One region of the Aeromonas intestinalis genome, then DNA from elsewhere that is predicted to be linked to it. Evidence: riboswitches for the same ligand, from Rfam matches in the RefSeq annotation. Region 1 holds a riboswitch; each other region holds the start of a gene.

What was found. A riboswitch is a leader RNA that binds a small molecule or an ion and turns the genes downstream of it on or off. The one in region 1 is predicted to bind cyclic di-GMP.
Region 2: linked by a shared signal. The riboswitch ahead of gbpA (N-acetylglucosamine-binding protein GbpA) and the one ahead of ACW5W7_RS15825 (glycosyl hydrolase family 18 protein) in region 1 are both predicted to bind cyclic di-GMP.
Region 3: linked by a shared signal. The riboswitch ahead of ACW5W7_RS08540 (glycosyl hydrolase family 18 protein) and the one ahead of ACW5W7_RS15825 (glycosyl hydrolase family 18 protein) in region 1 are both predicted to bind cyclic di-GMP.

Annotation. Positions count from the first base shown of each region.
Region 1 covers NZ_JBSTYK010000012.1:108,442-115,901, forward strand. The annotation lists gene ACW5W7_RS15820 (hybrid sensor histidine kinase/response regulator) at 1-1,535, shown strand, start outside; cyclic di-GMP riboswitch class I at 1,737-1,823, shown strand; gene ACW5W7_RS15825 (glycosyl hydrolase family 18 protein) at 1,936-4,533, shown strand; gene ACW5W7_RS15830 (putative RNA methyltransferase) at 4,624-5,424, opposite strand; gene crp (cAMP-activated global transcriptional regulator CRP) at 5,547-6,185, opposite strand; gene ACW5W7_RS15840 (OsmC family protein) at 6,499-6,903, shown strand; gene ACW5W7_RS15845 (hypothetical protein) at 6,952-7,251, shown strand; gene ACW5W7_RS15850 (DUF4136 domain-containing protein) at 7,313-7,460, opposite strand, start outside.
Region 2 covers NZ_JBSTYK010000020.1:61,260-68,719, forward strand. The annotation lists gene wecB (non-hydrolyzing UDP-N-acetylglucosamine 2-epimerase) at 1-209, opposite strand, end outside; gene ACW5W7_RS19535 (M3 family metallopeptidase) at 842-2,689, opposite strand; cyclic di-GMP riboswitch class I at 3,027-3,112, shown strand; gene gbpA (N-acetylglucosamine-binding protein GbpA) at 3,174-4,598, shown strand; gene cbl (HTH-type transcriptional regulator Cbl) at 4,655-5,602, opposite strand; gene ACW5W7_RS19550 (sulfate/molybdate ABC transporter ATP-binding protein) at 5,694-6,776, opposite strand; gene cysW (sulfate ABC transporter permease subunit CysW) at 6,801-7,460, opposite strand, start outside.
Region 3 covers NZ_JBSTYK010000005.1:217,066-224,525, reverse strand. The annotation lists gene ACW5W7_RS08545 (ExeM/NucH family extracellular endonuclease) at 1-1,328, opposite strand, end outside; cyclic di-GMP riboswitch class I at 1,623-1,704, shown strand; gene ACW5W7_RS08540 (glycosyl hydrolase family 18 protein) at 1,851-4,853, shown strand; gene ACW5W7_RS08535 (tetratricopeptide repeat protein) at 5,058-6,293, opposite strand; gene ACW5W7_RS08530 (energy transducer TonB) at 6,305-6,940, opposite strand; gene ACW5W7_RS08525 (ExbD/TolR family protein) at 6,957-7,364, opposite strand; gene ACW5W7_RS08520 (MotA/TolQ/ExbB proton channel family protein) at 7,426-7,460, opposite strand, start outside.

The sequences.
Region 1 (7,460 bases):
AGCTCAAGCTGGTGGCCTGGAACCGGCGCTATATCGAGCTGTTCCACTATCCACACGGCCTCATCCAGGTGGGGCGTTCCATCGAGGAGATCATTCGCTACAACGCCGAGCAGGGGCTGTGCGGCCCCGGTGAAATTGAAGCCCATGTGGCGCGCCGGGTTGCCTTCATGCAGCGGGGCAGCCCCCACGTCTCGGCCCGGGAGCGGCCGGATGGCCGGGTGATCGAGATGCAGGGCAACCCCATGCCGGCGGGGGGCTTCGTCATGACCTTCACCGACATCACCCCGTTTCGGGCGGCGGAGCGGGTGCTGCGGGAAGCGAATGAGCACCTGGAGGCGCGGGTGGCGGAGCGTACCCGCGAGCTGTCGGCGCTCAACAGCCAGCTGCTGCTGGTGAACCAGCAGGTGGAGCGGGCCAATCACTCCAAGAGCCGCTTCCTCGCGGCGGTGAGCCACGATCTCACCCAACCCCTCAATGCCGCCAAGCTGTTTACCTCCTCCCTGCTGGAGATGCTGCCAGGGGAGCAGGGAGTGGAGCAGAGGGCTGAGCAGATCCGGATCGCCCGCCACATCGACGATGCTCTGGGGGCGACCGAGGATCTCATCACGGATCTGCTGGATATTTCCCGGCTCGAAGCGGGCAAGTTCAAGGCGAAGAAGCTGGACTTCGCCCTGCGGGACGTGTTCGACAACCTCAAGGCAGAGTTCGGGGTGCTGGCCCAGGCGGGGGACATCCAGTTCTCCGTGGTGGAGAGCGGGCTCGCGGTCCACAGCGACGTGCGTCTGCTGCGCCGGGTGCTGCAAAACTTCCTCACCAATGCGTTTCGCTACAACCCGGGGGGGCGGGTGCTGCTCGGCTGTCGCCGGCTCGGGAACAAGGTGCGCATCGAGGTGTGGGACAACGGTCCCGGCATCCCCTACGACAAGCAGGAGACCATCTTCGACGAGTTCTCCCGTCTCGATCACTCCCGCACCGCCCGCGAGCAGGGGCTCGGCCTCGGGCTCGCCATCGCCCGCGGCATCTCCCTGGTGCTGGGCCATCAGCTCTCGCTGCGCAGCTGGCCGGATGTGGGCTCGGTGTTTGCCATCACCCTCAATCTTGCGGCTCGCCCCGTGCAGCCACAACCGGTGGCAGCCCCCGTGGTGCGGGACAGCCAGCTGGAGGGGGTCAGGATCCTCTGCATCGACAACGAGGAGGACATCCTCACTGCCATGGCCTCCCTGCTGGGGCGTTGGGGTTGCGAGGTACGCTGTGCCCAGAGTCAGGCCCAGGCGGAGGATCTCATTGCAGGTGGCTTCCTGCCGCGGCTGGTGCTGTCGGATTATCACCTCGATGACGGCAAGACGGGGCTGCAGGCCCTGCACATGATCCGGCTGGCCCATGGCAATGGCATCGACGGCATCATCATCAGTGCGGATCGCAAGAGCGAGTTGCAGGCCCAGATCCGTGAACACGGTTATGGCTATATCAGCAAACCGGTCAAACCCCTCAAGCTCAGGGCCCTGATGAACAGCCTGCTGCTACCCATTGCGTGACTGCATTCACAGAATCCATCTTTGATTGGATGGGGTGATAATGGTTATCAATCCATACTATCGGCGACGTTGTTATCTTTTGGCTGCCTGATCGCAGCCAACTGTCAATAGTGAGTCCCGGTCACTGTCATATTTACTAGGTGGCGGGGCCAGCTCTCTCATCTATAGTCATTCGGCGATTATTTTCGTCGCAAATCAAGTTGTGCAAAAAGGCAAACCGGGTGAAAGCCCGGGACGCAAAGCCTCCGGTCTAAGGGTCCGAGTACCTAAGATAGCGGGGCCACCACAGGTTGTATCGTCCATGGAGCCAAGCCATGGTGACGATGTTGTCTGCGTTACCTGTCAGGTTGCGTTGCCTTTTTCGTTGTTCATACCAATAACGAAATAAGGAAGTTCAACTATGTTCAGTCCAAAACATTCCCTGCTGGCCTTGCTGGTCGGGGGGATCTGCTCTACCTCCGCCTTCGCCGCCGCCCCTGGTAAACCCACCATTGGGTCGGGGCCCACCAAGTTCGCCATCGTTGAAGTCGATCAGGCTGCCACCTCTTACAACAAGCTGGTCACCGTCCACAAGGATGGGGCCCCGGTCAGCGTGACCTGGAACCTCTGGTCCGGTGATGTGGGCCAGACCGCCAAGGTGTTGCTCGATGGCAAGGAAGTGTGGTCCGGCGCCGCCAGCGCGGCGGGTACCGCCAATTTCAAGGTCACCAAGGGTGGCCGCTACCAGATGCAGGTGGCCCTGTGCAACGCCGATGGCTGCACCCTCTCCGACAAGAAGGAGTTGATGGTCGCCGACACGGACGGCAGCCATCTGGTCCCCCTCAAGGCGCCGCTGCAAGAGAACAACAAGCCCTACGTCAACAAGTCCGGCAAGGTGGTGGGTGCCTACTACGTGGAGTGGGGTGTCTATGGTCGCAAGTTCACCGTGGACAAGGTCGCGGCCCAGAACCTGACCCATATCCTCTATGGCTTCACCCCCATCTGCGGCGGTAATGGCATCAACGACAGCCTGAAAGAGATCTCCGGCAGCTTCGAGGCGCTGCAGCGTGCGTGCGCCGGTCGCGAGGACTTCAAGGTCGCCATCCATGATCCCTGGGCAGCGATCCAGATGTCGCAAGGCAACCTCAGCGCCTGGGATGAGCCTTACAAGGGCAACTTCGGCAACCTGATGGCCCTCAAACAGGCTTATCCGGACCTCAAGATCCTCCCTTCCGTGGGCGGCTGGACCCTGTCCGACCCCTTCTACTTCCTGGGGGACAAGACCAAGCGTGACACCTTCGTCGCTTCGGTCAAAGAGTTCCTGCAAACCTGGAAATTCTTCGATGGCGTGGATATCGACTGGGAGTTCCCGGGCGGTCAGGGCGCCAACCCCAGCCTGGGTGGCCCGGCTGACGGTGCCACCTATGTGGTGCTGATGAAAGAGCTGCGCGTCATGCTGGATGAACTGGAAGCCGAGACCGGCCGCCAGTATGAGCTGACTTCGGCCATCAGCGCCGGCGGCGACAAGATTGCCAAGGTCGACTATCAGGCGGCCCAGCAGTACATGGATTACATCTTCCTGATGAGCTACGACTTCAGCGGCGCCTTCGATCTGAAGAACCTGGCTCACCAGACCAACCTGTTTGCCTCCAACTGGGATCCTGCCACCAAGTACACCACCGACAAGGGCGTCAAGGCGCTGCTCGGCCAGGGGGTCACCCCGGGCAAGGTCGTGGTGGGGGCGGCCATGTATGGTCGTGGCTGGACCGGGGTCAATGGCTACTCGGCCGGCAGCCCCTTCACCGGCACCGCCACCGGCCCCGTCAAGGGCACCTGGGAGAACGGTGTGGTGGATTATCGCGACATCGTCAACAACCGCATGGGCGCGGGCTGGGAGCAGGGTTATGACGAGGTGGCCGAAGCGCCATATGTCTTCAAGGCCAGCACCGGGGATCTCATCAGTTTCGACAACGATCGGTCGGTCAAGGCCAAGGGGCAGTATGTGCTGGCTAACCAGCTCGGCGGTCTGTTCGCCTGGGAAATCGATGCGGACAACGGTGACATCCTCAACGCCATGCACGAGGGGCTCGGTCACGGTGAAGGCACCACGCCGCCCGCCAACAAACCACCGGTGGCCAACGCCGGCAGCGATCTGAGCGTCACCGGCCCGACCGAGGTGACCCTCAATGGTTCCGCTTCCCATGATCCCGAGAGCGGCGTGCTGACCTACGCCTGGAAGCAGGTCTCCGGCCCGCAGGTCTCCCTGCTTGACGCCACCCAGGCCAAGGCTCGTGTGGTGCTGGACGGCGTCAGTGCGGACATCAATCTGGTGTTCGAGCTGACGGTGACCGACGATCACAACCTCACGGCCAAGGATCAGGTGGTGGTGACCAACAAGGCGCCGCAGCCGAACCTGGCTCCCGTGGTCACAGTGCCGGCCACCGCCACCGTGGAGTCCGGCAAGCAGGTGACCATCAAGGCCACCGCTTCGGATCCCAACGGCGACACCCTGACCTATCAGTGGAGCCTGCCGGCGGGTCTGACCGCCACTGGTCAGAACAGTGCGACCCTGGTGGTCACGGGCCCGAGCGTCACCAGCGACACCCCCTATGACCTGACGCTGGTGGTGACCGATGGTGCCCTGGATGCCAGCGCCACTACCCGTTTGACCGTCAAACCGGTCAGCACCGGCGGTGGCTGTGAGGCAACCGATCCGGATGCGGCAAACCATCCGGCCTGGAGTGCCAGCACCGTCTACAACACCAATGACAAGGTGAGCCACAAGCAACTGGTGTGGCAGGCCAAGTACTGGACCCAGGGCAACGAGCCGAGCCAGACTGCGGATCAGTGGAAGCTGGTGAGCCCGGTGCAGCTTGGCTGGAATGCCGGTGTGGCCTACAACGCCGGGGAGTTCACGACCTATAACGGCCGCAAGTGGAAGGCGCAGTACTGGACCAAGGGCGACGAGCCCGGCAAGGCTGCCGTCTGGGTCGATCAGGGAGCTGCGAGCTGCAACTGATGACAGTGCATGAATGTGGCGATGCCTTCGGACTCGCCAGGTGATAGAAAAAAGGCCCTTTCGGGCCTTTTTTGATCTGAAGAGAATGGATCAGCGCGGTTTTTGCCACAGGCCGAGCAGCAAGTCCTGTTCCAGCTCGTCCGGCCCCTGATGGATGAAGGCGTGGCGCTGTTCGCCGCTGGCGCGCCAGCCGAGGCGGCTGGTCTCGAGGATGTGTTCCCGCAGGCTTTGATCCAGCCCGGTGCTGAACTGGCAGCGCTCCTTGGCCACGGGCTCGAGGCCCGCGAGGCTCGGCCAGCTGAGGGGATGTTCCATGCTCACCGGGTTGAGGCTGATCCTCAACTGCCACTGATGACGTGGGCCCGGCTGCAGATAGAGCAGATAGCCGCCCGGTGCCAGCCAGTTGACCAGCAGTTCGGTCTTGACCTTGAGGTCGTTGACCAGCAGCACCTGGGCCGTGCCCGCCTGCAGCGGGGCACGGGCCGGATCGGCGATGACGAACTGGCCGTCTGGCTGGGCCTTGTTGGCGGCGAAGATGGCGTTCTTGGCCAGATCGAAGCCGCCGACACGCCAGCCCGGCAGTCGCTCTGCCAAGGCACGGCAGTAATAGCCTTCGCCACAGCCGAGGTGGATGAGTTCATGGGCGCCGAGAGGGGCCAGCATGGCCGCCATGGCCTCTATCACGGGCAATTGGTGCCCCTGCTCCAGATAGCGTCGCTTGGCGCGCAGCAGGGCGCGGCTGTCGCTGTCTTTCGGGTTCTTGGTGCCCGGGATGAGATCGAGATAGCCTTCCGGAGCCGGATCGAAATGATGCTTCTTGTCGCAATAGACGCCACGGGAGGCTTCATGAAGATGCAGGGCGCCGCGACAAAGGGGGCATTGAAGATGCATAAGTACTCGCTTGGTTGCAGCCAGGGAAAGGCGTTCGGGATTATAGGGGAGGCGATCAAAAAAGGCTGCCGTGGCAGCCTTTTTTATCCGGCAGCCCGTTGCAGGGCCGCCTGTGAACCCGCTTAGCGGGTACCGAACACCACTATGGTCTTGCCGTGGGCGGAGATGAGCTCCTGCTCTTCCAGCATCTTGAGGATGCGGCCGACGGTTTCGCGGGAGCAGCCGACGATCTGGCCTATCTCCTGACGGGTGATCTTGATCTGCATGCCATCCGGGTGGGTCATGGCATCCGGCTGCTTGGCCAGGTTCAGCAGGGTCTGGGCGATCCGGCCGGTCACATCCAGGAAGGCGAGGTTGCCGACCTTCTGGCTGGTGTGCTGCAGGCGCTTGGCCATCTGGCCGGAGAGGCGCATCAGGATGTCCGGGTTGACCTGGATCAGCTGGCGGAATTTCTTGTAGGAGATCTCGGCGACTTCACAGGCGCCTTTGGCACGAACCCAGGCGGAACGCTCCGGATTCTCGTTCTCTTCAAACATGCCCATCTCGCCGAGGAAGTCACCCTGGTTCAGGTAGGAGAGGATCATCTCCTTGCCTTCATCATCCTTGATCAGGACGGCGACGGTACCCTTGACGATGTAATAGAGGGTTTCTGCCTTCTCGCCGGCGTGGATCAGGGTGCTCTTGGCGGGATACTTATGAATGTGGCAATGCGACAAGAACCACTCAAGGGTGGGATCGCTTTGCGGTTTGCCAATGATCATGAGACTTCCTCTGTAGTGTCATTTTTGTGGACTCGTGCGTCCGGGCAAGGTGCCATGCTTGCCATTCCTTGTATCGGGTCGCAGTAGAATAAGAGCCTTTGTCGGTGCTGACAAGGCTTCGGGGACTTTTGCGAGTCGCCTCTTGTTTCGTCCTGTTGCGTTGCCCCGGCCATTCTAGGCAAGAGACGGCAAGAAAATGTTGATTTCGATCTATTAGGCGGGAAGTTCGCGAGAATATGGGTATGTGCCACACGGCCCCTGCTTGAGGTATGCTATGGGCGTCAGAAACGTCGTCATTGAGAGGAAATGTGAGATGAAAGCCAAGGTCAGCTGGGTGGAAGGCATGAAGTTTGTGGGCGAGAGCGAGTCCGGTCATCAGGTGACCCTGGACGGCGCCAACCCGGGCGAGGGTGCCAGCCCGATGGAGATGATCCTGCTGGCGGTCGGTGGCTGCAGTTCCATCGACGTGGTCTCCATCCTGGAGAAGGCGCGTCAATCCGTGACCGCCTGCCATGTGGAGCTGCAAGGGGAGCGTGCCGAGTCCGTGCCCCGGGTGTTCGAGAAGATCCATCTCAATTTCGTCGTCACCGGCAAGGGATTGGCCGAGAAACAGGTAGCCCGCGCGGTGGACTTGTCGATGGAAAAATATTGTTCAGTTTCCCTGATGTTGGAAAAAGCCGTAGAAATTACTCATAGTTATCAAATCCTTGAGGCTTGATACGCGTAGCTCGATCTGCCGATAACACCATGACATAAGGAAATTACAATGAAGAAAATAATGATGTTGCTCCCCTTGTTTGGGCTGGCCGCCTGCAGCATGCCGCAGCCGACCCAGTATCAGTACAGCCAGTACCAGTGCGGGGAAGAGCTGCTGGCCATCACCTATGATGCCCAGGCCGACATGGTGCAATTCCCCTATGCCGGGGTCTATCACAAGCTGGGACGTATCGACTCTGCCAAGGATACCGCCAGTTATTCAGACGGTGTGACCACCTTCACCCACCAGGACAAGAACGCCACCCTGGTCAAGAATGGTGTGACCCTGCTCACCTGCGAGCTCAAGTAAGCGCTCGTCTGTCTGGTGTGTCAAAAGGCCCGCATCATGCGGGCCTTTGTGTTTCTGGAGGTTAGCGGGGCAGGGCGCCCAGCAGCTGGGTGGCAAGCTGATGGCTGAGTTGACGCCGGCTGTCGTCGTCGATGGGCACGTCGCTGGCGAGCTGGATGGCGCTGCTCCATACCGTCTGCTGGCTCTGGCGATCGAGCAGCAGTATGGCC
Region 2 (7,460 bases), on a different contig from region 1:
CTGAATTCAAAGAGGCTGGCCCCCTGGCGCTGCAGCGACCAGTGAGGGCGGATATCGAAGCACTCGAGCAACTGGGTAGCCATGCTGTCATGCTGACCGGTATGCACCCAGCGCACATCGGCCCAGGGCGCCTGCAGGAGGGCATGATAGAGGGGGGCGAGTTTGATTATTTCAGGGCGAGTGCCCGATACCATCATGATCTTCTTCATCACAACATGCTCCGTTCATGAGAACCATATCACCGCAAGGAGTCTAGCCGACCAGACACATCATCAGCCCGTACCTATGCAGAATAATATCAATAGATTACAAGTCACTAGGGAGGAGGGGAACACTAATAGGGGGCGATTCCCCCGGATGATCACTCGTGGATATCCTGATACCGCGCGACAGCAGGCACGGTACCTAATGCTGGTATCCCTGTTCGCCCGGCTCGGTGTGAGGCGGTCATCATCATTGAATGGATATAGAACGTCATCAGATATGGAGCGAGTCATCAGACCCTCGTCATAGGCAATCCAGCCATCTCACGAGGGAGATCTGTGATTTTCCGAACCCGGTTCGCACCGAGGGTGGCCTATCAATCATCTGCTCAGGAGCCAGGCCAGTCCATATTTAAAATGTAAATATTCCAACAAATCGAACATAAACCAAATCTAAATCAATTATCTGAACTTAAGTCGACCTCATGACATATAGCAGCAGAGCGAGGAAGGCGATAGCGGATAAACCGGCAAGGGTCACCTCTTGTCGTACCCTGCCTGACGCCCGCTGAGCCCGATAAAAAAAGCCCCTTTCGGGGCTTTTTTGTACAGGCATTCGATGACATCACCGTTGGCCCCTAGGCGGGCTGACTCTCCCCCTGATAATGGCGCAGGATCCAGGTTTCAAAGTCCGCCAGCATGCGGGCTTCCGACTCGCTGTTGTCGGCGATGAGCTCGGTCCCGTGCACCACCCGGATGTGGGCGTTGAGGGGAGCGCCGTCACCGACGGGTGGGCGCTGACGCGCCGCCGCCATGCAGGCCGAGGCCGTTGCCCAGGCATCCTCCACGCTCTGGTTGCACACCCGGGCCAGGGGCGCGGCACTGAAGCCCTCGCCGGTCAGGCTCTGCAGGGTCTGATCATGGGTCATGCCGTTGCCCGGCCCCCAGTAGTGGGCCGCCAGATCCGGGCCGATACGCGGGTTGTCGGTGAGGTAGCCATCCCGGCGCAGGAAGTAGGCACGGGTCTGCTCCACCGCCATCAGGGCCAGCAGGTAGCCGTGGTAGGCGCAGGCCGACTCCTGATTGAGCAGGTGCGGAATGGCGAGCAGCGGGCGTGGACTCTCCACTCCCAGGATCCTGCGCTCCCACTGGCGGGCCAGCGCCAGCACGGCAGCCGGAGTGCGCTCGGCGTCCTCCATGGCATAGAGATCCCGTTCGAAGTAGGAGACCAGGGCGATCTGCCGCTCGTTGAAGGCCCGAAACGGCTGGCGAGCCTCGATCATGGCCTTGATGAGGTCATCCGGGATCGCTTCCCCCGCCTCATTGCGGGCGTACCCCTTGAGCCAGTCCGCATCGTCCAGCAGGCTGTCGCAGAACATGGATTGCGTCTCCGCATAGGCCATGGAGGTGGGCGGGAACTCCTGGGAGAAGCAGGGGGCGTTGCCGGTGACGTTGGCAAAATGCGCCGCGTGCCCCCCCTCGTGGAACAAGGTGTTGAGGCCATTCCAGCCGCTGCCCACCTGGGCGGGGTTCGCCAGACTGGTGAAGTTGACCACGGCAGGCACCCACTCTCCCTCCTGCCAGAAGCTCGGCACCGGGCCATGGCAGAAGCCGTTCTCGTATTTCCCCTCCCGGGTCAGCAGATCCAGGGTCAGGGTCGCCTCCCGGTACTGGATGCCGAGGCGACGGAAGCTCTCGACCCAATCCTTCAGGGCCCGGGAGAAGGGCACGTAGGGGTCGAGCTGACGGGTCACGTCGCCGCTCACGAAATAGCGCAGGTTGTGGGGCAGCAGCGCCGCCTCCCCCTTGGCGCCCTTCAATTCGGCGAGGCCCAGGTGCACCCGATCCTCGGTGCGGGCGATAAAGTCATCCAACACCGTAAACAGCTGCTCCGGGCTCATCTGCTCGTTCTTGCGCACCTTGTAGTCGAAGTAATCCCGATAGCCCATGGCGCGAGCGAAGCGGTTGCGAAGCGTGACGATGGCCAGATAGCCGTTGTCGACCACCCACTGCTCCAGGGTATGGAACATGGCGAGCGCGCTCTGGCGCACCGCCTCATCCGCACTGGCCGCGAGGGAGGCACTGGCTGCCGGCAGGCTGCCGGACACCTGCCGCCCCTGCTCGTCCAGCAGGGTCAGCTTGAGCTCCTTGCGACGGGCGAACAGCTCTGCCTCGGCGGCCACCAGTTCGTCCATCAGCACCGCAGCCTGCGGGTCCTCGATGACGTTGCACTCGAAGAAGGCTATCCAGCCCCCGAGCCCCCGTTTGAGATCCGCCCCTTCGGCCTCGGCCAGCATGGCCCGCAAGACCGGCAGGCGGGTCGGATCGGCGCAGAATGCCTTGTAGGCCTGTTCGGCGGCGGTGAACCCGGCCTGATCATCGCTGGTGCCCATGTAGGTGGACCAGAAGAGATCCTCCTTGCGCCTGTGTACCTTCAGGTAATCGGCATTGAGCTGGTTCAAGTAATTCCTGGCAGTGGAAATCATAAGGTCCCTCTTTTTATCGGCGGCCACTGGCCGGCCGTTCCTTTTTGATGGCGCCCTGACAGCAGGGCGGGTGCGCGAGGATGCGCCTCATCACGCTAGCAAAAGCGGGCTCCGCTGTCTGCCGCGAACAAGGGATTATCTTCGTGAATGGAGTCTTCCTGGCGGCGCTGGGTGCCGGTGGCAGGGAGGCCGGGGCCACATCGGGGAATAAAATCAAAAAGTGGCGTATTGGCTCTACTCCGATGAGAACAAGCTGTAAAGATTTACACTTAATAATTCAATAGAAAGAAGTCATGATGGGAGCGTCGTAGTCAAACGCGACACCATGACCCATTTTGTAGTCATTTGGCAAACTGGTTGAAAGGCCAGGACGCAAAGCCTCCGGTCTAAAGACATGTCGTCCAGGATAGCGGGGTTGCAGCACAGTGTTTCGGGAAACTCCCCTGCCAACTTGACTGCCCACATCTATCGAACAGAGGAATGTATGGCAGCAACTATTCAACTCAATCACCTCACGGCGGCGCTCGCACTGCTGGCCAGTGGCGGCGTGCTCGCTCACGGCTACATCAGCCAGCCGGAGGCACGCAACTACCTGTGCAAGACGGGTGGCAACATCCAGTGCGGCGCCATTCAGTGGGAGCCCCAGAGCCTGGAGGCGCCGTCCGGCTTCCCCGCTGGCGGCCCGGCCGATGGTCAGATTGCCGCCGCCGGCCATCCGCAATTTGGCGAGCTCAACGCCCAGACCAGCGATCGCTGGACCAAGCGCGACGTGAAAGCCGGCCCCTTCGCCATCAGCTGGACCTTCACCGCCAACCACACCACCCGCAACTGGCGCTACTACCTCACCAAACAGGACTGGGATCCGAACCAGCCGCTGACCCGGGCCTCCTTCGACCTCACCCCCTTCTGCGTCATCGACGGGGGCATGGTGCAACCGCCCAAGCAGGTTACCCACAACTGCGTCCTGCCTGCCCGTACCGGTTATCAGGTGATCCTGGGTGTCTGGGAGGTGGGGGATACCACCAACAGCTTCTACAACCTGATCGACGCCCGCTTCGAGGGTGGCACCCAGCCCCCCCTGAGCTGGAGCCAGGGCGGGACCATCTATCCCTCCATCGATCTCGCGGCCGGTGACAAGGCCATGATCCGGGTGTTCGATGCAAGCGGCGAGCGCACGGATCTGCAGACGGTGCTGACCATCGCCAGCACCGAGCAGGGTCAGAAGAACAACTGGGCCCACGCCCTGGCCAGCAAGATCAACGGGGAACAGAGCCAGATCCGCGCCGGTCAGCAAGGAAGTGACGGCCAGTTCAATCCCGTCTACGGCCAGAACCCTGTCTTCCTCAAAGCAGGCAGCAACTTGCAACGGGTCGAGATCCAGCTCGAGCAGCAACAACCGCCGATCGGTGACAGCGTCAGCGTGAGCGGCCTGGAGAGCGAGTACTTGCTCGATGGCGGCAAGCTGACCCTGAGCTTCACGGTCGCGGCGCAAGGGGATCTCGCTGTCACCAACACCCTCTATGACCATGGTGGCGTCGCCAGGGGTCAGAGCAGCGCCGACATCAAGGACAGCAGCCAGAGCTTCACCATGTCGCTGACCGGGTTGAGTGCCGGCCATCATCAACTGGTGATCACGGGCAAACCCAAATCGGGAGGCGCGGCCGTGCAGCAGACCCTGGATCTGATGCTCAAGGATCCGGCCAGTGGCGGTGACTATCAGTACAGCTTCCCCGAGGGCGTGGCCGCCTACACCGCCGGCACCAAGGTGCTGCAACCCAAGAACGGCAAGATCTACCAGTGCAAGCCCTTCCCCTACAGCGGCTGGTGCAGCCAGTGGGCGAGCACAGCCACCCAGTATGAGCCGGGCATTGGCTCCCACTGGCAGGAGGCCTGGACCTTGCTGCCATAATCGTCTTGAATGCAAAACAGGGAGCCCGAGGCTCCCTGTTTTTTATGGCGATTCACTCAGATCTGGTAATCGAGCGCCGCATCGTTGCGCAGAGCCCGCGCCTGGATGTCTGCCAGCGCCAGTTCCGGGTTGCAGAGCTGGATGAACTGCCAGGCGAAATTGTGCTGGAACTGCCCCTGCTTGAGGCCGATCCAGGCGGTGTGGGGGGCAAACAGCCGGCTGCCATCGAGTTGCACCAGACCCTTGTCCCGCTGGCCGTTGAAGGCCATGTCCGCCAGTATACCCACCCCCATTTCCAGCTCGACATAGGTCTTTATGACGTCGGAATCCTGAGCCGTCAGCAGGATCTGCGGCACTATCCTGGCTTCGGCAAACGCTTCATCTACCCGCACCCGTCCGGTCAGCCCCGCCTGATAGGTCACGATGGGCCATTGCGCCAGCGCCGCCAGGGTCAGCTCCCGTTCGGCGGTGAGGGGGTGCTGCTCCGGCACCACTATGTTGTGATGCCAGCGGTAGTAAGGAAACGCCACCACTCCTTCGCTCTTGTCGAGCTGTTCGCTGCTGATGCCGATGTCCACTTCGCCGGTCTGCACCAGCCGCACTATCTCCTCCGGGCTGCCTTGGCGCAGCTCCAGCTGCACCAGCGGGAACTGCTCGCGAAACGCCTTCACCACCCGTGGCAAGGCATAGCGCGCCTGGGTGTGAGTGGTCGCGACCAGCAAGCGGCCCGAGTCGCGGTTGGCGAAGGTGCTGGCCAGTTTGCGGATGTTGTTGGCGTCATTGAGGATGCGCTCGGCGATCACCAGCAGCTCCTTGCCGGGCTCCGTCATGCCGAGCAGCCGCTTGCCGTAACGGATGAAGAGCTCCAGCCCCAGCTCTTCCTCCAGCTCGCGGATATGGCGGCTGACCCCGGACTGGGAGGTAAACAGGGCATTGGCGACCTCGGTCAGGTTGTAGTCCCGCCTTGCCGCTTCCCGAATAATGCGTAATTGCTGAAAATTCACGTCATCGCCTCCTGCGCTGACCGGCCCCGTGGATGGGCTCCCGGGGCCTTGTTCTCTGTCTCAAGCCTGAACACGATAGATGGCTCGCGCACTAGATCTGGTAGTCCGGGTAGAGCTGAGCCTGCTTGGCGATCAGCCTCACTCCCTGCCCCGGCACCAGGGTACGGGCCGCCTCCTTGCTCAGCTCGGCCTCGTAGTGAGCCCCCTTGCCATTGGGAGTGCCTGCGTCACCGTTGCCCCTGAGTTCGACCCGGATCCGCGGCCCCATGGGCAGCAGGCGAGTGATGGTGGCGCTGATGCCACCTGGCGCATCCGCCGGCAGGATCTCCAGCTCGTGGGGGCGCACGTAGGCGATGGCCGCGCTGCCCTGGGCCAGCCGGGAGTCACTCGCCCCCCCCAGCCACTGCTCACCGATGCCGAGCCCCTGTTCCGCCACCCGGCCATGGAACAGATTCACGCTGCCGAGGAAGCTGTGCACGAAGGAGCTGGCGGGCTGGTCATAGACCTCGGCCGGAGTGCCGACCTGCTCGACCCGACCGGCATTCATCAGCACCACCCGATCTGCCACCTCCAGCGCCTCCTCCTGATCGTGGGTCACGAACAGGCTGGTGACGTGCAGCTCGTTGTGCAGCTCCCGCAACCAGCGACGCAGCTCCTTACGTACCTGGGCATCGAGGGCGCCGAACGGCTCGTCCAGCAGCAAGACCTTGGGCTGTACCGCCAAGGCCCGCGCCAGGGCAACCCGCTGGCGCTGGCCACCGGAGAGCTGGGTCGGGTAACGACCAGCCACGTGGCTGAGCTGCACCAGATCCAGCAGCTCCTTGACCCGGGCACGGATATCCGCCTCGCTCGGGCGCTCGCTGCGCGGCTTGACCCGCAGGCCAAAGGCCACGTTCTCGAACACCGTCATGTGGCGGAACAGGGCGTAGTGCTGGAACACGAAGCCGACGTTGCGCTCGCGTACGTGCAGGGCGGAGGCATCCTCCCCCCGGATGATGACGTTGCCACTGTCGGCCTGCTCCAGCCCGGCGATGATCCGCAGCAAGGTGGTCTTGCCGCAACCGGAGGGTCCCAGCAGGGCGACCAGTTCGCCGTCGTGGAAGTCGAGGTTGATGTCGGCCAGGGCCGCGTACTGATTGAAATGCTTGTTGAGTCGTTGAACCTGAATGCTCATGGCTGCCTCGTTGAAACTGTGAAATCAGTGAGATTTAATGGGCTGACCACGCAGCCGGGCCAACAGGGTTTCCCCCAACAGGGTGAAGATCCCGAACAGGGCCAAGAGGCTTGCCACCGCGAAGGCGGCGCCGGTCTGGTACTCGTTGTAGAGGATCTCGATGTGCAGCGGCAGGGTGTTGGTCTGGCCGCGAATATGGCCGGAGACCACGGAGACGGCGCCAAACTCCCCCACCGCCCGGGCGGTACAGAGCAGCACGCCATACATCAGGCTCCATCGAATCCCTGGTAAGGTGACCCGCCAGAACATCTGCAAGCCGCTCGCCCCCAGCATGATGGCAGCCTCCTCTTCCTCCGGCCCGCGCGCCTCCATCTGGGGCAGCAGCTCGCGCACCACGAAGGGCACGGTGATGAAAGTGGTGGCCAGGATGATCCCCGGGGTGGCAAAGATGATCTTGATGTCGTGCTCACTCAACCAGTCGCCAAACCAGCCACGGCTGCCGAACATCAGCACGAACATCAGGCCGGCGATGACGGGGGAAACCGAGAACGGCAAGTCAATCAGAGTGATGAGCAGTTGCCGGCCCGGGAAGCGGAAGCGGGCGATGGCCCAGGCGGCCGCCAGACCGAACAGCACGTTCAATGGCACCGAGCAGAGGGTCACCAGAGCGGTGAGGCCGAGGGC
Region 3 (7,460 bases), on a different contig from region 1:
AGCATGGCCACCATGATGGCGTCACCGCCGAAGTAGCGATCCTGACCGAGCTGGACCTTGGGCAGGCTGACGAAGGCGTAGTGATTGCTCGCGTCTTTCTGCTGGGCGTTGAGGCTCTTGACCAGGTCGCTGATGGCGGAGTGCTCGTCGAAGCCGTTGTTCTCCATCTCCATCAGGCCGAGCAGATCTGCGTCCATTTCGGTGATGGCGTTGACTATCTTGGTGCGCTGCTGCTGGAAGTCTTCCAGGTTCTTGGCGCCGCGGTTGCAACCCTTGGCGCTGTCCGCATCCGCCTGATCCTTGCACAGCACGTTGAGGGCACCGCCCACGCTGGAGTGGCTGGTGAAGTAGTTGAGCACGTTGAAGCTGCCGACCCGCAGATCCGTACCGGCGGTGCGGGCAGGGGCGCGCTGGCGATCGTTCTCGTCGGTGCGCAGCAGATCCCCGACCGTGATGACCTGATCCTTGGGCACGATCAGCCGGTATTCGTTGTAGCTGTAGCCGACCAGGGCCTCCAGGTTGACCGGGGCATCGCCGACCCGCAGGTAGCCCTGTTCCGGCTCCCAGGCGGGCAGCCAGGGCAGCTTGCCATCGGCGGCCTTGAAGTCCGATTCGAGGAACACCCGGTTGCCCCCATTGGCCTCGGCCAATGCCTTGGCCTGGTCGCTACCCGCCACATGCAGCTGGGTCGGTTTCATCAGCGGCGCCAGGTGGGAGAGCACCAGGTTGTTGCGACGGGCGGCATAGTCGTAGCTGAAGTTGCGGCTGATTTTGAGCTCGCTGCCCGCATCGAGGCGCACCCGCATCCCTTCGTGGCGCTCCAGCGCCCTGGCCAGGGTTTCCCCCTCCAGCACCCGCAGCGCCGTGGCGGCGGGGACTGCGCCCTGAGCCAGCACCTGCAGGCGGGGAGTGCTACCGTCGAAGACGGGCTTGAGCTGGGTATGGTTGTAATACTCTTCGACCTTGGCCTCCAGACAGACTTCGGCCCCCGGCTTGATGCCCGGGTACTTGGTCGCGAAGTTCTTGTCGTTGAGGTAGACGAAGATGCCGTCCGAAGTCTGGGGATCTCCATCCCCTTGCACGTCTTGCAGGTAGAAGCCCTTGTTCAGACTTTCGCCGAGGGCGCTGACCACGGCTTTCACCGAGACGCTCTGGTTGCTTTCAAACTGGCCGTCCGGGATGAGGGGGCTCTTGTCGCCACTGCCCTGGATGGCGGGGATGGGGGTGAGGGCACTGTCGGCCGGGCAACTGAAGCCGGCGGCCTGGAGTGTCGGGGACGCGAGCGCGAGCCCCACGGCCAGTGACAGCAGGGTAGGGGTACCTTTCATTGTGTTTCCTTTTTTATTTTTGCCAGTGATTCCATAGCCTTGGTGCCTGAACCAAGGGCGCGCATTGTCACACTTCTGGCTGCTCATACCAGTGAACCAGCGCACAGAATGGGGAAGCAAAAGAGGCTGTTTCAATTTTTTTGACACAGCTAACGTTATGAAAATAATGATAAAGATGTCATCTCATCACGGATGAAATAGTGTGAGCTCGCCAGCGTTTACATATTTCTCATCGAGAATGAAGATTGAGTGTTTGTCACTTGCTTCCTATACTCGGGCTGTTCCTCACGGAACCCAGGTAAAGAGCAAACCGACAGTGATGTCGGGACGCAAAGCCTCCGGTCTGCCAGCGATGACAGATAGCGGGGCTCCCCCGGGTGACATGAGGGTATGTGGCCCGTCCATGGCCTGTTGTCGACCCCTTTTCGCCTGTTGCTGTTGCCCTTTGCCCGGTCATTAAAAGCCAAGACCAACAAGGAAGATAACAAGATGCAACAGACCCTCAGGCCCAGCAGGCTCGCCATGCTGGTTGCCCTTGCGACCATGCCCGGCTGGGCGCAGGCCGCCTATCCCGCCTATCAGGCCGGTACCGCCTACAAGGCTGGCGATATCGTCAGCAATGTCGGCAATCTCTATGAATGCAAGGAATTCCCCTACTCCGGCTGGTGCGGCGCTTCGTCCTACCACTATGCCCCCGGTGTGGGCACCGTCTGGGCGGATGCCTGGAAGCCGTTCACCGACGGCAGCACGACGCCGGGTCTGACGCTGGCCATTGGCTCGCCCGCCGCGGGTAGCGCGTTCAACGAAGGTGCCCCGGTCTCCCTGGCGGTGACCCTTGGCGGCAACAGCAGCGCCCTGGTCAAGGTCGAATATCTGATCGATGGCACCCAGGTGGCGGTGAGCAGCGCGGCTCCCTGGTCGGCGAGCTGGACCGCCAGCGGTGTCGGTGCCCATCAACTGAAATCCCGGGCGCTGGACAAGGATGGCAAGGTGCTCGGCGAGGCGGATGTCAGCTTCAACGTCGCCGCCGTGGTGGCGCCCGAGGCGCCGAAGGTGAGCATCGCGAGCCCGGCTGCCGGTGCCAAGGTGACGCTGGGCCGCAGCACGGCGGTGAGTGGCAACGTCACCGATGCCAACAACGACGTGGCCAAGGTCGAACTGTTCGTGAACGGCCAGAAGGTGGGCGAGGATACCAGCGCGCCCTGGCAGGTGAACTGGACACCCCAGGCCAAGGGGCTGACCGGCCTCAAGCTGGTCGCCACCGACAAGGGTAATCTGGTGGGCGAGTCCGCCCAGGTGGATGTGCAGGTGGAAGAGGCGGCACTGCCGCCCACCGGCGGCAATCTCTCCTGCGATGTGCGCCAGATCTACCGCGCCGATGGCAGCGAGTGCATGGGGGATGACCATGCTCGCCGGGTCATCGGTTATTTCACCTCCTGGCGTACCGGCAAGAACGGCCTGCCCGCCTACCTGGTGAACGACATTCCCTGGGACAAGATCACCCACATCAACTACGCCTTCGCGGCGGTGGACGAGCAAAATCACACCATCAAGGTGGATGACGCCGCCACCAAGATGACCTGGAACGGGGTGCCGGGTGCCGAGATGGATCCCGAGTTCGCCTATCAGGGCCACTTCAACCTGCTCTCCAAGTACAAGAAGCAGTATCCGGACGTGAAGACCCTGATCTCGGTCGGGGGCTGGGCCGATACCCGCGGCTTCTACACCGCCACCACCAAGGGTGATTGCACGGTCAACACCGCCGGCATCAACGCCTTCGCCGATTCTGCGGTGAGTTTCATCCGTCAGTACGGTTTCGACGGGGTGGATGTGGACTATGAATACCCCACCTCCATGAAGGATGCGGGCAACCCCAACGACTTCCCCCTCTCCAACCAGTGCCGGGCCAAGCTGTTTGCCAACTACGAAGTGTTGATGAAGACGCTGCGTACCCGGCTGGACAACGCCGGTACCGAAGATGGCCGCAAGTACATGTTGACCATCGCCTCGCCGGCCTCGGCCTACCTGTTGCGCGGCATGGAGAACTTCCAGGTCACCCAGTACCTCGATTACGTCAACCTGATGACCTATGACTTCCACGGTGCCTGGAACAACTTCGTGGCTCACAACGCCGCCCTGTTCGACAACAAGGCGGATCCCGAGCTGGCTCAATGGGGTGTCTACAGCCAGGCCCAGTACGGCGCCATCGGCTACCTGAACTCCGCCTGGGCGGCCCACTACTTCCGTGGCGCCCTGGCGGCCGGCAAGATCAACATCGGGGTGCCTTATTACACCCGTGGTTGGCAAGGGGTGACCGGCGGGACTCATGGTCTCAATGGCAAGGCGGCCCTGCCGAGTCAGAGCAACTGTCAGCCGGGCACCGGTGGCAGCACCATTCCCTGCGGCAACGGTGCAGTCGGGATCGACAACATCTGGCATGATCTGGACAAGAACGGCAAAGAGATCGGCGCCGGTGCCGTGCCCATGTGGCACGCCAAGAACCTGGAGCATGCGGCCAGTCTCGGCATCACCACGCTGCCGAGCTATGGTACCGCCTGGGGTCTGGATCCCAATGATCCTGCCGACGTGATCCAGGGCCAGTATGTGCGCTACTTCGACGACAAGGCGCAGGTACCCTGGCTGTGGAACGAGCAGAAGAAGGTGTTCCTCTCCACCGAAGATGAAGAGTCCATGGGCAAGAAGCTGGACTACATCGTCAAGCGGGGTCTGGGGGGCGTCATGTTCTGGGAGATGGCGGGGGACTATGACTTCGATCCGGCCAAGAACGAGTATGTGATGGGCAGCACCCTGACCAGCCTCGCCTATGACAAGTTCAAGGCGGCCACACCGCCCAACCTGAAGCAGAACGATCTGCCTGCCCCGGCAGCCCAGCTCGACATCGGCGTCAGCCTCTCCGGTTTCAAGGAAGGAGATTCCAACTACCCGATCAACCCCACCCTCAAACTGACGAACAAGTCGACCCAGACCATACCGGGTGGCACGCGTATCGAGTTCCTGGTACCCACCTCCACCTCTGACACCATCACGGATCAGAGTGGCATGGGGCTGAAGGTGGTGGAGAGCGGTGGCAACCAGAACTCCGATGGCATCGCGGGCGAGAAGGACTTCCACAAGGTGGCCATGACGCTGCCGACCTGGAAGGCCTGGGCACCGGGTTCCGACGTCGAAGTGGCCATGACCTACTACCTGCCGGCGGCGGGTGTGCCCAGCGGCGTGCGCCTGATTGTCGGCAGCCAGACCATAGGTCTCAAGGCTGACTTCCCGGCGCTGGCCGAGGCCGTGGTGGGCACGGGCGGCGGTGATGGCGGCAGCGGCGGCACGACCTGCAGCAGCCAGAACGTCAACCCGGCGAGCTATCCGGCCTATCCGAGCTGGCCGCAGGGGGATCACGCCAATGCCAACGATCGCGTGACCAATGGCAAGGCGGTCTGGCAGGCCAACTGGTGGACCAGCAGCGAACCCAAGGCCGGTGACGGCAGCTGGAAGCTGGTGTGCAACTACTGATGTGATGAAGCGGCATCTTTCCGATGCCTCATCGATACGAAAAATCCGGAGCCTGGCTCCGGATTTTTTTATGGGGAGTCAGCGTGATAAACGGCCATAAAAAAGACCGCTCCGAAGAGCGGCCAATGTGCCACCAAGGCAACTGGTGGGGCTGAGCCCCTTGTGTCGTGGAGGCATGGCGAAGCCAATGCTTCGCCTGGCATGTCACTGGGTGACGGCGCCCCCTTGTTGTTCCTTCAGGAAGTTGATCCAGGGAGAGGCGCGGCCGCTGACACTGCCGTTTTGAGCCGCCTGACTGAAGGCGGAGAGCGCCTCCTTTGGTTTCTGCTGCTCAAAATAAGCCACCCCGGTCAGGAACTTCAGATCCGCCCGCTGTTCCCCGTTGGCATTGGCCGCCGGCTTGGCGGCGAAGGCCACCAGATCCTGGTAGCGTTTGCTCTGGATCATCATGCGCGCCATCTTCAACTGCAGTTCGGCATTGGGGGCCAGTTTGTAGGACTTGGCCAGGGTATCGATGGCCGGATCCAGCTCCTTGGCCTGATGCCAGTAGTTGGCCAGCGTCTTGTAGTTGGCCGCACTGCCCTCGATGATCCCGTCCTTCATGGCCTTCTCCATCACCCTGGCGGCGCGATGGGGAATGCCGGTAAAGGCCAGGTAGTTGGCGAGGCGCTGCAACTCGTTGGCTTCGGTCAGCATGCCGAGGTTATAAGCCCCCTCCAGCGCCGCCAGTGCCTTGGCGTCGTTGCCCGCCTGCATGTGCATGGCGGAGAGCTGGGTCCAGTACTTCTTCTTCTCCGGATATCGGTCGATGAGGGCGGTCAGCACCTCGGTGGCCGGTTTGTACTGTTTCAGCTCATAGTGCGCCGCCATCTTGAGCAGATACCAGGACTCGGGCGCCTTGCCCCCCGACAGCTTGATGGCCTGATCCACCGCCGGTATGGCTTCCCGGTACTGCTTGAGCTGCACATGGGCGTTGGCCAGGGTGATGTAGGCGTGGGGGGTGGGCTTCTCGTCCTTGCCAAGGCTCGCGAACCACTGGTTCATGGTGCTGATGGAGGCCTTGAAGTTTCCCTCCGCCATGTAGAGCTGGGCCAGGTTGTAACGCACCTGCTGGGCCACCGGCTGCGGCAGGCCGCCGGTGGCGATGGCATCGGCGAAGTACTTGGTCGCCTGGCCGTATTTTTCCTGCTGCGCGGCCACGAAGCCCAGGGTCTGCAGGATCACGCCCTTGTCGTAGACCCGCTCGCCTGCGCCGGACAGCGCATCCTGCAGCTTGGCATTGGCCTCGCCGTATTTCTTCTCGGTGATCAATTCCTGCGCCTTGTTGACCGCGCGATAGGCGCGATCGGAGAGGGCGGGTTGCTCGGCGGCCCAACTGGCGGTGCTGAGCAGCACCGCCATGGCGACCGGGGCGAGGATCAGGGTATGTAACTTTTTCATCGCCACCTTCCTTAGTTGACCGCGAACTCGATCTCTTGCTGCATACGGGAAGCCTGCGGCTTGCCATCGACCATGGCCGGTTTGAACGTCCATTTGGCGATGGTCTTGCGGGCCTCCTTGCCGAGGTCATAGCTGCGTGGCTCTTCCTTGACGATCCGCACGTTGCTGACGGTGCCGCGCTCGGTGACGGTGAATTCCACCAGCACCTTGCCGCTCGCCAACCCCGCCAGGGCCGCCTTGCGGGGCATCATGGGCTCGAAGGTCGCCATGGGAATGGCGCCGTTGTTGCCACCGATGCCACCGCCGCCGCCACCCGTGCTGTAGGCACCGAGGGCGTTGCCGCCGCCGATGTTGACCGGGATGTCGAGTTTGGGCATGTCCATGGGGGAACTCTCCATCTGCGGCCGGTCCGTGCTGGCCACTTCCATCTCAGGAGGGGGAGGGGGCCGGTTCGGGGGCGGGGGCTTGGGCAGTTCCCGTTGTTTCTCTTGCAGAGTCTCCTGGGGCTTGAGGCGGATGAAGTCCGTCATGGTGACGTCTTCACGCTCCGTCAGCTCCCGGTGATCCGGCGTGATGAGCTTGTTCATTCCCAGAAACAGGAAGAACACCACCACGCAGGAGACCGCTATCGATATCAGGTATCTCATGGTGCTCGCTCCGGCGTCAGCTGCTCTTGCTTGCCGCGATGGAGATGTTCTGGACACCGGCCATGCGGATCTGATCCATGACCTGGACCACCAGACCGGAACGGGATTCGGTATCGGCCTGGATCACCACGGCACTCTCCGGGTTCTCGGCTCGCAGACGCTCGATGTTGGCACGCACGGCACCCACTTCGACGACCCGCTTGTCGACCCAGACCTGACCATTCTCGCGAACCGCAACCATGATGTTCCCCTTCTTCACCGTCTCCGCCGTGCTGGCGCTCGGACGGTTGATCTCCACCCCGGACTCCTTGACGAACGAGGTGGTGACGATGAAGAAGATCAGCATGATGAACACGATGTCCAGCATGGGGGTCAAATCGATGGCCGCCTCATCAGCACCGCTGTCGCTGTGACGTTTTCTCATAGCAAAAACTCCTTGCTTAACTGATGGCCGGGCGGCGTACGCCTGGCCAGTGCATCCTGCATTAACCGTGTTTCAGGTTGTCTTCCAGCTTCTCGA